4 regions of the Klebsiella grimontii genome follow, and region 2 is predicted to be linked to each of the others. Evidence: predicted binding sites of a transcription regulator. Region 2 holds the regulator's gene; each other region holds the start of a gene.
What was found. Region 2 encodes CRP, which controls carbon source genes, mostly activating them, when cyclic AMP is high. Its sites were predicted from a motif close to ATGTGANNNNNNTCACAT; they were not measured.
Positions count from the first base shown of each region.

Region 1 (2,203 bases), 2.7 Mb from region 2:
GTCTCCGACAAACGCGCCAACCCGACCTGGACGCCAACGGCCAATATTCGCGCCCGCTATAAAGCCATGGGCATCGATCTGCCCGCCGTGATGCCCGCCGGCCCGGATAACCCGATGGGGCACCACGCCATTCGCCTGGCGGCGTACGGCGGCGTGTACCTGCTGCACGGTACTAATGCTGATTTCGGCATCGGCATGCGCGTCAGCTCCGGCTGTATTCGCCTGCGCGATGACGACATCAAAGCGTTGTACAACGAAATAACCCCGGGAACGAAGGTGACGATTATCAATACGCCAATCAAGGTTTCCGTTGAGCCGAACGGCGCCCGCCTGGTGGAGGTGCATCAGCCGCTGTCGAAGCATATCGATGACGATCCGCAGACGCTACCGATCGTCCTCAATGACATCATGCAAGCGTTCAAACAGGCGCAGCTGACCGATACCGAGGTAATGGAACGCGCAATGACGCTGCGTTCGGGTATGCCAATTGATGTCACCCGCCACCATCGCGTCACGGAGCAGTCGCTATAGTTTCCTGAATCGTTGACGAAAAAAAACCGCCTACAGTTCACTGGGGCGGTTTTTTTATGGCAATAATCAAACAGGGTACTGCTTTTTTGCGGGTTGCGGCGCCAGATAAGGGGTGGGCGCCGCTTCGCGTCAGAGACAACGCTTTCTTACTTCACGCGGACTGCTGAAGGGGGTCAGATCCGCGCGTGGTCAGTGGCATAACAGGAGTAGCGTGACAATTATTTGTAAATAACCGCAGTCCCGTGAAGGGTGTTAGGACCTGTGACTGACGTAATACGGTAAGAGGTTGCGCCCATCTCTTCCGCCTTTTGCGCCAGCTGATCTTCCAGCGAACCGAGGTTGGTCCCGGCTGAGGCGGAAACGGTACCGATTTTATGCTGACCCGCCGGCGTTGACTGGACTTCGACAGCGGCAAAGCTGGCGAATGAGAGTGAGCTAAGAACCGCGGCGATGGCAAGCGTTTTAACGTTTTTCATGATTGTTATACCTGTGCAGATGAATGTTATTGTAGGGGCGAACGCATTTAATTAACGATCGATAGGGAAATGATAGTGTGATCCACATCACACGTCAAACGATTTTTATAACGACCGTTTAACTATTTATAAACAGCATAAAATTCATACATATATGAATTATTTATTTTTAGACCGACATCGCTGGCAGCACGTAAGGTTTATTTTTATAATGGCCTTTCAACAAACCAACATAGGTACAGCGGCACCATGACAACTGACGTTCAAAGTTGCACGAAAAAAAGCCGTGGCCGACCTAAAGTGTTCGACAGGGAAGCGGCGCTGGATAAGGCCATGACACTCTTCTGGCAGCACGGCTATGAAGCCACCTCTCTCGCCGATTTAGTGGAAGCAACGGGCGCCAAAGCGCCTACGCTCTACGCAGAGTTTGTGAATAAAGAGGGGTTGTTTCGCGCGGTGCTGGATCGCTATATCTCCCGCTTTGCCGCCAAACACGAAGCGCTTCTTTTTGACGAGGAAAAAAGCGTCGATCGGGCGTTACGCGATTATTTCACCGCCGTCGCGACCTGCTTCACCAGTAAAGAGACGCCGGCAGGCTGTTTTATGATCAATACCTCCGCGGCGCTGGCGGCGGCGTCAACCGACATCGCCAATACCGTTAAGTCGCGGCACGCGATGCAGGAACAGACCCTTACGCAGTTTCTGCAGCAGCGTCAGCTGCGCGGCGAACTCCCGGCAGAGGGCGATGTGCGTCAGTTGGCCCAGTTCCTTAACTGCATATTACAAGGCATGTCGATCGGCGCGCGCGAAGGCGCCGATTTCACTAAAATCATGCAAATCGCCGAGACCACGCTGCGCCTGTGGCCCCAGGTTCTTCAGCGCTAAGGCCTCGCTCACCGGTGGGCTCCCACCGGTTCCCTCCCCCTTAATCCCTACATAACGTCATGTTTTCAGTGATTTATTTTGTGCATTTCACGAGAATGATATTGATAACAATAATCAATACGGGCAAAATTCAGCTTTAAACATTTCTGTTTATTTCACCGTGTAACAACCGGTACGCCCGTATCGGAAAACTAAAACAACGATATCGTAAGCCCTTAATAATTCGAGTTGCAGGACAAGGCACGTGTGCCTTGAACTGCGCTAGCGCTGGCCCCGTAGGGGCGAGTAACGCGCCTGCGACTTGGAGAATG
Region 1 covers NZ_CP169721.1:3,417,656-3,419,858, forward strand. Annotated here, with positions in the region: gene ACE3MN_RS16150 (L,D-transpeptidase family protein) at 1-531, shown strand, start outside; gene bhsA (multiple stress resistance protein BhsA) at 750-1,007, opposite strand; gene ACE3MN_RS16160 (hypothetical protein) at 1,132-1,260, shown strand; gene ACE3MN_RS16165 (TetR/AcrR family transcriptional regulator) at 1,257-1,892, shown strand.
Region 1: bhsA (multiple stress resistance protein BhsA) is a predicted target of CRP. The motif match lies at 1,083-1,100, and genes of this name have one in related genera.

Region 2 (2,203 bases):
TGTGGCGGGGTCCGTATGCTGGGTAAGCAGGCTGTATTTGGCCTCGCAGTAGTTGGCGAGCTCACGGTAGAGCAGGCTTAAGGATTCGCGCAGCGGCTGCTCGCGCCAGAGCCAAAACCAGAACCAGTTGAACACCCCATACCATAAGGTGCCGAGGGCGTAGATTAACAGCGGCTCCCACACCGGCATGTTGCCCGCGAGACTGAGGGTAAAAATAGCCGCGATAAGCGAGGCAGGCAGCAGCCGCGCGTGCAGGGAGCTGATTTCAGCCGTGACGCCGAGGATCAGCGCCAGACCGGTGAGGATTAGCGGCAAAGGGATTTCGCGTTGCAGAAGAAGCTGGACGATCAGGCTACAGCCGGCAAACAGGCTGCCGCCGATAATCAGACGCTTAAAGAAACGCTTATGCGGCGTATCCAGCCCGGCAATGTTGCAGCAGGCGGGAACCAGAGAGAACAGAAGCCCCTGCTGTAAGTGGCCAAACAGAAGCCCAATCGCGACCGGCAGACACAACACCAGCGTTTGCCGCAGTGCATAGTTGACTTCAGGGTGGTAAATCAGCCTGCGCCACATGAGGAGAAAACAAAAACGGCGTATCGTCAGGCAATACGCCGTTTTACCGACTTAACGGGTACCGTAGACGACGATAGTTTTACCGTGCGCGGAGATCAGGTTTTGATCTTCCAGCATTTTCAGGATGCGGCCAACGGTCTCGCGGGAGCAGCCGACGATCTGGCCGATTTCCTGACGTGTAATTTTAATTTGCATACCGTCCGGATGGGTCATCGCATCCGGCTGTTTAGCCAGGTTCAGCAGCGTCTGAGCGATACGACCGGTAACGTCAAGGAAGGCGAGGTTGCCCACTTTCTCAGACGTGACCTGCAGACGACGAGCCATCTGCGAAGAGAGACGCATCAGGATGTCCGGGTTAACCTGGATCAGCTGACGGAATTTTTTGTAGGAGATTTCGGCCACTTCACATGCGGTTTTCGCACGTACCCAAGCGCTACGCTCCTGGCCTTCTTCAAACAAGCCTAATTCACCGATGAAATCGCCCTGATTAAGGTAAGAGAGGATCATCTCTTTACCTTCTTCATCCTTGATGAGTACAGCCACGGAGCCTTTAACGATGTAGTACAACGTTTCTGCTTTCTCACCCTGGTGGATCAGCGTGCTCTTTGATGGGTACTTATGAATGTGGCAATGAGACAAGAACCATTCAAGGGTAGGGTCTGTTTGCGGTTTGCCAAGCACCATGCGCGGTTATCCTCTGTTATAAGCTATCTCCGGGTGCCGACACTACACGGCATCCGGGCATGCAATCGTATTGAATCCCTATACCTGGGAATCCGGCTGAAAGTTTTCTGCAGCCTGTAATGTGAACTCCTCTGCATACATGCAGTACATCAATGTATTACTGTAGCATCCAGATTGTTTTAGCATAGCTTTCGCCGCATGTCTCCTGGTGTCTCGCTTCAGCATGACCCAGGTCGCCTTCCGTTGCGAGAATTGTTATGTACGCGTAATCTGTCGGGAAAATTACAGCCCTGGAGTTAAATTTATGCAAGCGCGAGTGAAGTGGGTTGAAGGGTTAACCTTCATCGGTGAGTCGGCTTCTGGTCACCAGATTCTGATGGACGGCAATTCCGGGGATAAAGCGCCCAGCCCAATGGAAATGGTTCTGATGGCGGCAGGCGGATGCAGCGCGATCGATGTGGTTTCCATATTGCAGAAGGGCCGTCATAACGTTACCAACTGCGAAGTTAAGCTGACTTCTGAGCGTCGCGAAGAGGCTCCGCGTCTGTTTACCCATATCAATCTGCATTTTATCGTGACCGGTAAAGAACTGAAGGACGCTGCCGTGTCTCGCGCGGTCGACCTGTCGGCGGAAAAGTATTGTTCCGTCGCGCTGATGCTTGAGAAAGCGGTAAACATTACCCACTCTTATGAAGTGATCGAAGGGTAAGCCGAACGGGCCCCGGCCGGCAAACGCGTCACCGGGGTTTTGACCGTTAGCTTATTTTCCTGCCTTCCATCAGGCGCTCAACCAGCGGCGCCATGATCAGTTCCATCGCCAGCCCCATTTTCCCGCCCGGTACCACCAGCGTATTCATATGCGAGATAAACGAGCCCTGCAGCATCGCCAGAAGCCAGGGGAAATCGATATTTTTTAGATTACGGAAATGGATAACGACAAAGCTTT
Region 2 covers NZ_CP169721.1:430,888-433,090, forward strand. Annotated here, with positions in the region: gene ACE3MN_RS01930 (YccS/YhfK family putative transporter) at 1-573, opposite strand, end outside; gene crp (cAMP-activated global transcriptional regulator CRP) at 625-1,257, opposite strand; gene ACE3MN_RS01940 (OsmC family protein) at 1,562-1,966, shown strand; gene ACE3MN_RS01945 (phosphoribulokinase) at 2,013-2,203, opposite strand, start outside.

Region 3 (2,203 bases), 840 kb from region 2:
CGGCATTCTTGCTGACGGAAAAAAACTGCCGGGTTTTGGTGTCAAAAACGCCCCAGGCGAGGTTGCGGTCGCTGGTTATCAACGCGCTGTATGAGAGCGGATTCACCACCACCACATAGTTGCCGCGCTGCATATAGTTCATCGCGTAGTCTGGGTAGAAAGGCGTTTCGCGGTAGTAGTAAATCGCGATATCCGGCTTTTTGGTATAGGTTGCGGCCGGAATTCGCCACCCCGTCGGGCGGCGTACCGTGGTGGAGCAGAAAAAATGGGTGCCGTTGGCGTAGATTAAATCGTCGATATAGAGCAGGCCGCGAACAATCCCGAGCAGATATTGCTGATGCTGCGGCGAACATATCTCTCCCTGATACAAACGGGCTTTATCCCGCGCTTCGTCGGCCTCACGAATCACCAACTCCGTTTTTTGCAGCGCCAGCCGAGAAAACAACCGCAGCTGATCGCCGGTTTCCGCTTTGGCGCGTATCTGCGCAAACCACAACGCCAGCAGCACCGGTAGCAGAATGACTAACACGATGCCAAATATTCTCAACGCCTTACGTGGCGCGCTATGATTCATTTCCGCTTCTTATCCATGCGATACGCCTTAATCAAGGTGAGCTACCCCGATGACTCTGCTTACTTTGATATGAATCAGGGCATCTCAGCAACCCATGCTTTGACGTAAAAACCTCATGACGATGAATTATGAATAATACTGGCTTATAGAAGTCTGGAGAAACATTCTCAACAGAATGAGATTAGCTCCACTATGTTATTCGGTTTATCCGTATAATTAGCCGGAATAAGTAACAAAATCCGTAGAACATAAACCTATATAAAAAAGAAAAGTCGCCGGGAATCCCTTATAATCGGCCTTCACGCTGAAAGAAGAATCCTACCCCTCCCTATTAACCATGCTATTTGAATGGTTAACAGGCGCCATAAAAGACCTTTTTTGGGCTGGTCAATAAAAGAACAAGTGTGATATAGTTCACATTAGTTGATGAAACAAAAACGTTGTTTCATTACGATCTTGTTTGCCTGAAGATAGCCAGAGCACCGTACCATCGTCAGTCTCACCCGGTTGTCACAGGCTCCCAAATTTCGTTGAGGATAGGTTGATGGCTTCCATTACTACCAGTGTCGTACTTTTGCGCTGGCCGCTCGTGAGCGCAGTGCTGATGTTTCTGGCCAGCTCGTTAAACATTCAGCTACGTAAAAGCGATTATGCCGGTTTAGCGGTGATTTGTAGCTGTATGGGCCTGGCCGCGGCCTGCTGGTTCGCCACCGGTCTGTTAGGCATCACGCTGCTGGACGTGGCGAAAATCTGGGGCAATATCAAGGACGTGATGATTGAAGTCATGAGCCAGACTCCGCCTGAATGGCCGATGATGATGACCTGATGTCCGCCCGCCCTGGCCGGGCGCCGGTGTACCTGTCCGGGCAGTAACGCCCTGGCCCGGACAGGTGCGCAGCAATTCCCTCCTCTGCGACAGCTAAATACATCACCAGCATAAACCGCAGCGATGGCAAGGTAGCCGCCAGGTTTTAACGCATCCGCTGGCCCAGATCGCGCTGCCCCGACGGCAGCCCCGGTACTGCGCGTGGAAAGTCGTTCGGGCAGCGTTTTATGGCACAGAGCGCCTGGTAACGGCAGGAGTCTGCCGTCGTGGCGGTAGAATGATAAGGGCAGGAAGGCCGCTCCCGCAGCTTCTCCCACTGCGCCTCATCGTATCGCGTGATGTTATAAACTTTTACCGCGTGATATTGCTCGTTGATTAACACACTCGATGAGTAGAGTTTTATCGACTCGCCCGGCAGTAATAAAATGTCGGCCTCATACCAAAGAATAAACTTTAAAAACCGTAGGCTGGAAATTGAGGAAAAAGCCACCCCGGAATGTGGGCAGACAAGAGTATTATGAATAGTCCATTTCATTTTCTATCCTTGCGTGCATTGCTGATTAATGACTCTATTATTGATAGCATTCATCATAGCTAACCGCAAGGCGATCGATTAATAATGTGATATCAGACAATGCTCAAAGTGCTTTATACTCACTAAGATGTAGCGTGAATATTGCATTATAACAATGAATGGTTAGTCATAATAATCAACGGCAGCACCAGTCATGAGCATACATAAATAAGAATATATTGACAATAAATTACAGGCTACCAACAGCAGTAGCCTGTAATATTACACT
Region 3 covers NZ_CP169721.1:5,305,766-5,307,968, forward strand. Annotated here, with positions in the region: gene ACE3MN_RS24860 (EAL domain-containing protein) at 1-574, opposite strand, end outside; gene ACE3MN_RS24865 (YjcB family protein) at 1,119-1,400, shown strand; gene iraM (anti-adapter protein IraM) at 1,546-1,935, opposite strand.
Region 3: ACE3MN_RS24865 (YjcB family protein) is a predicted target of CRP. The motif match lies at 977-994, and genes of this name have one in related genera.

Region 4 (2,203 bases), 2.8 Mb from region 2:
AACGCTGAACTGCGCGGTGTCAGCGCATGCACAATAGGTTATGATAACTGCATTCCGCTGCGCCAGCTCAGGCGCAGCTTTTCATTTGCAACAGAAGGCATGGGTATTATGGCTTATATCCCGAAAAACTACGCCCGTCTGGAAGTCGGTTACCGCGAAAAAGCGCTGAAGCTCTTCCCCTGGGTCTGCGGACGCTGCTCGCGTGAGTTTGTCTATTCAAACCTGCGTGAGCTGACGGTGCACCATATCGATCACGACCACTCCAATAACCCGGAAGATGGTAGCAACTGGGAGATGCTGTGCCTGTACTGTCACGATCATGAGCACTCAAAATACACCGAAGCCGATCTGTACGGCTCGACGGTGGTCGCCGGCGAAGATGCGCAGAAAAGCGTCGGCGAAGCGAAATATAACCCCTTCGCCGATCTTAAGGCGATGATGAACAAGAAATAACGCTGTGACGCATCAAAGCCCGGCGCACACCTGGCCGGGCTGACGCAGGCCTTTTCAGGCTCAGGATTTAAAGGTCGCGATAGGCTGCGGCGTAATGCCGAAGTCAACTTTCAGCTGCTGTTTACTTTTCATCACCATCTGCCCGTTGGTATCGATGGTCATATGCTGCGCGTCAACGTTGTAGCGCGCCTGCCAAAGCATCACCAGCTGCAGGCAGTTCTCTTTCTGTTCGTCAGTCAACGCCACGCCGTCCGGCCATTTACCCAACTCCACCGCCGTGGCCAGGCGCTGATAAACTTCCGGCGTCATACCGTCAATAATCCGATCGATTTCCATCTTCCGATATCCCCGTTTGGAATAATTTGCTGAATCGTTTTTTCAACCCTTAATTTGCTCACCGTTTTCGTCATTGGTGAAGCTTAACGAGGCCGAATTAACGCAAAAACGTTCTCCGGTGGGCTGAGGGCCATCCGGGAATACGTGCCCAAGGTGAGCATCGCAGTTTCCGCAGCGAATTTCCGTGCGCTGCATACCGTGGGAGTAATCATTAAGGTAGCGAATTGCGTCATCGCTGACGGGCTCATAAAAGCTCGGCCAGCCGCAGCCGGAATCATACTTGGTTTGCGAGTGAAACAGCGCGGCATCGCACACCAGGCAGTGGTAGACGCCATCGCGTTTGTTGTGCAGCAACCGCCCGGTGAACGGCGGCTCAGTACCGTGATTCTGCGTCACGTAAAACTGCATCTCGCTCAAATTTTTTTTGAGCTCGTCCGAAGAGGGTTTATTCGACATTGACTTGCTTCTCGCTGTGAAAGGACAACTTTTCACGTCAATTCTAACAAAATATTAACAATGAAGCGTGCACTTTTGTTCTAAACTTAGGCGACGCCAAAAGGCAGCCACACAATTGTGATGAATATCACATTTTTATCTTCAATGACCTTTAAAATTCCGGGCGCAGCCCCCATATGGAATTGGGCTCAAAGGGAAAGTGGGATAAATCGACCGCGCAAAGGCATGCTCTGGATTGATTTGTCGCAATGATTGACACGATTCCGCTTGACGCTGCGTAAGGTTTTTGTAATTTTACAGGCAACCTTTTATTCACTAACAAATAGCTGGTGGAATATATGACTATCAAAGTAGGTATCAACGGTTTTGGCCGTATCGGTCGCATTGTTTTCCGTGCTGCTCAGGAACGTTCTGACATCGAGATCGTTGCAATCAACGACCTGTTAGACGCTGACTACATGGCTTACATGCTGAAGTATGACTCCACTCACGGCCGTTTCAACGGTACCGTTGAAGTGAAAGACGGTCATCTGATCGTTAACGGTAAAAAAATCCGTGTTACCGCTGAGCGTGACCCGGCTAACCTGAAGTGGGACGAAGTGGGTGTTGACGTTGTTGCTGAAGCAACCGGTATCTTCCTGACCGACGAAACCGCTCGTAAACACATCACCGCTGGCGCGAAAAAAGTCGTACTGACTGGCCCGTCCAAAGACAACACCCCGATGTTTGTTAAAGGCGCTAACTTTGACAAATACGAAGGCCAGGACATCGTTTCCAACGCATCCTGCACCACCAACTGCCTGGCTCCGCTGGCAAAAGTTATCAACGACAACTTCGGCATCATCGAAGGTCTGATGACTACCGTTCACGCAACCACCGCAACTCAGAAAACCGTTGATGGCCCGTCTCACAAAGACTGGCGCGGCGGCCGCGGCGCAGCTCAGAACATCATCCCGTC
Region 4 covers NZ_CP169721.1:3,309,573-3,311,775, forward strand. Annotated here, with positions in the region: gene ACE3MN_RS15590 (glycoside hydrolase family 18 protein) at 1-8, shown strand, start outside; gene yajD (HNH nuclease YajD) at 109-453, shown strand; gene ACE3MN_RS15600 (YeaC family protein) at 514-789, opposite strand; gene msrB (peptide-methionine (R)-S-oxide reductase MsrB) at 832-1,245, opposite strand; gene gapA (glyceraldehyde-3-phosphate dehydrogenase) at 1,584-2,203, shown strand, end outside.
Region 4: msrB (peptide-methionine (R)-S-oxide reductase MsrB) is a predicted target of CRP. The motif match lies at 1,361-1,378, and genes of this name have one in related genera.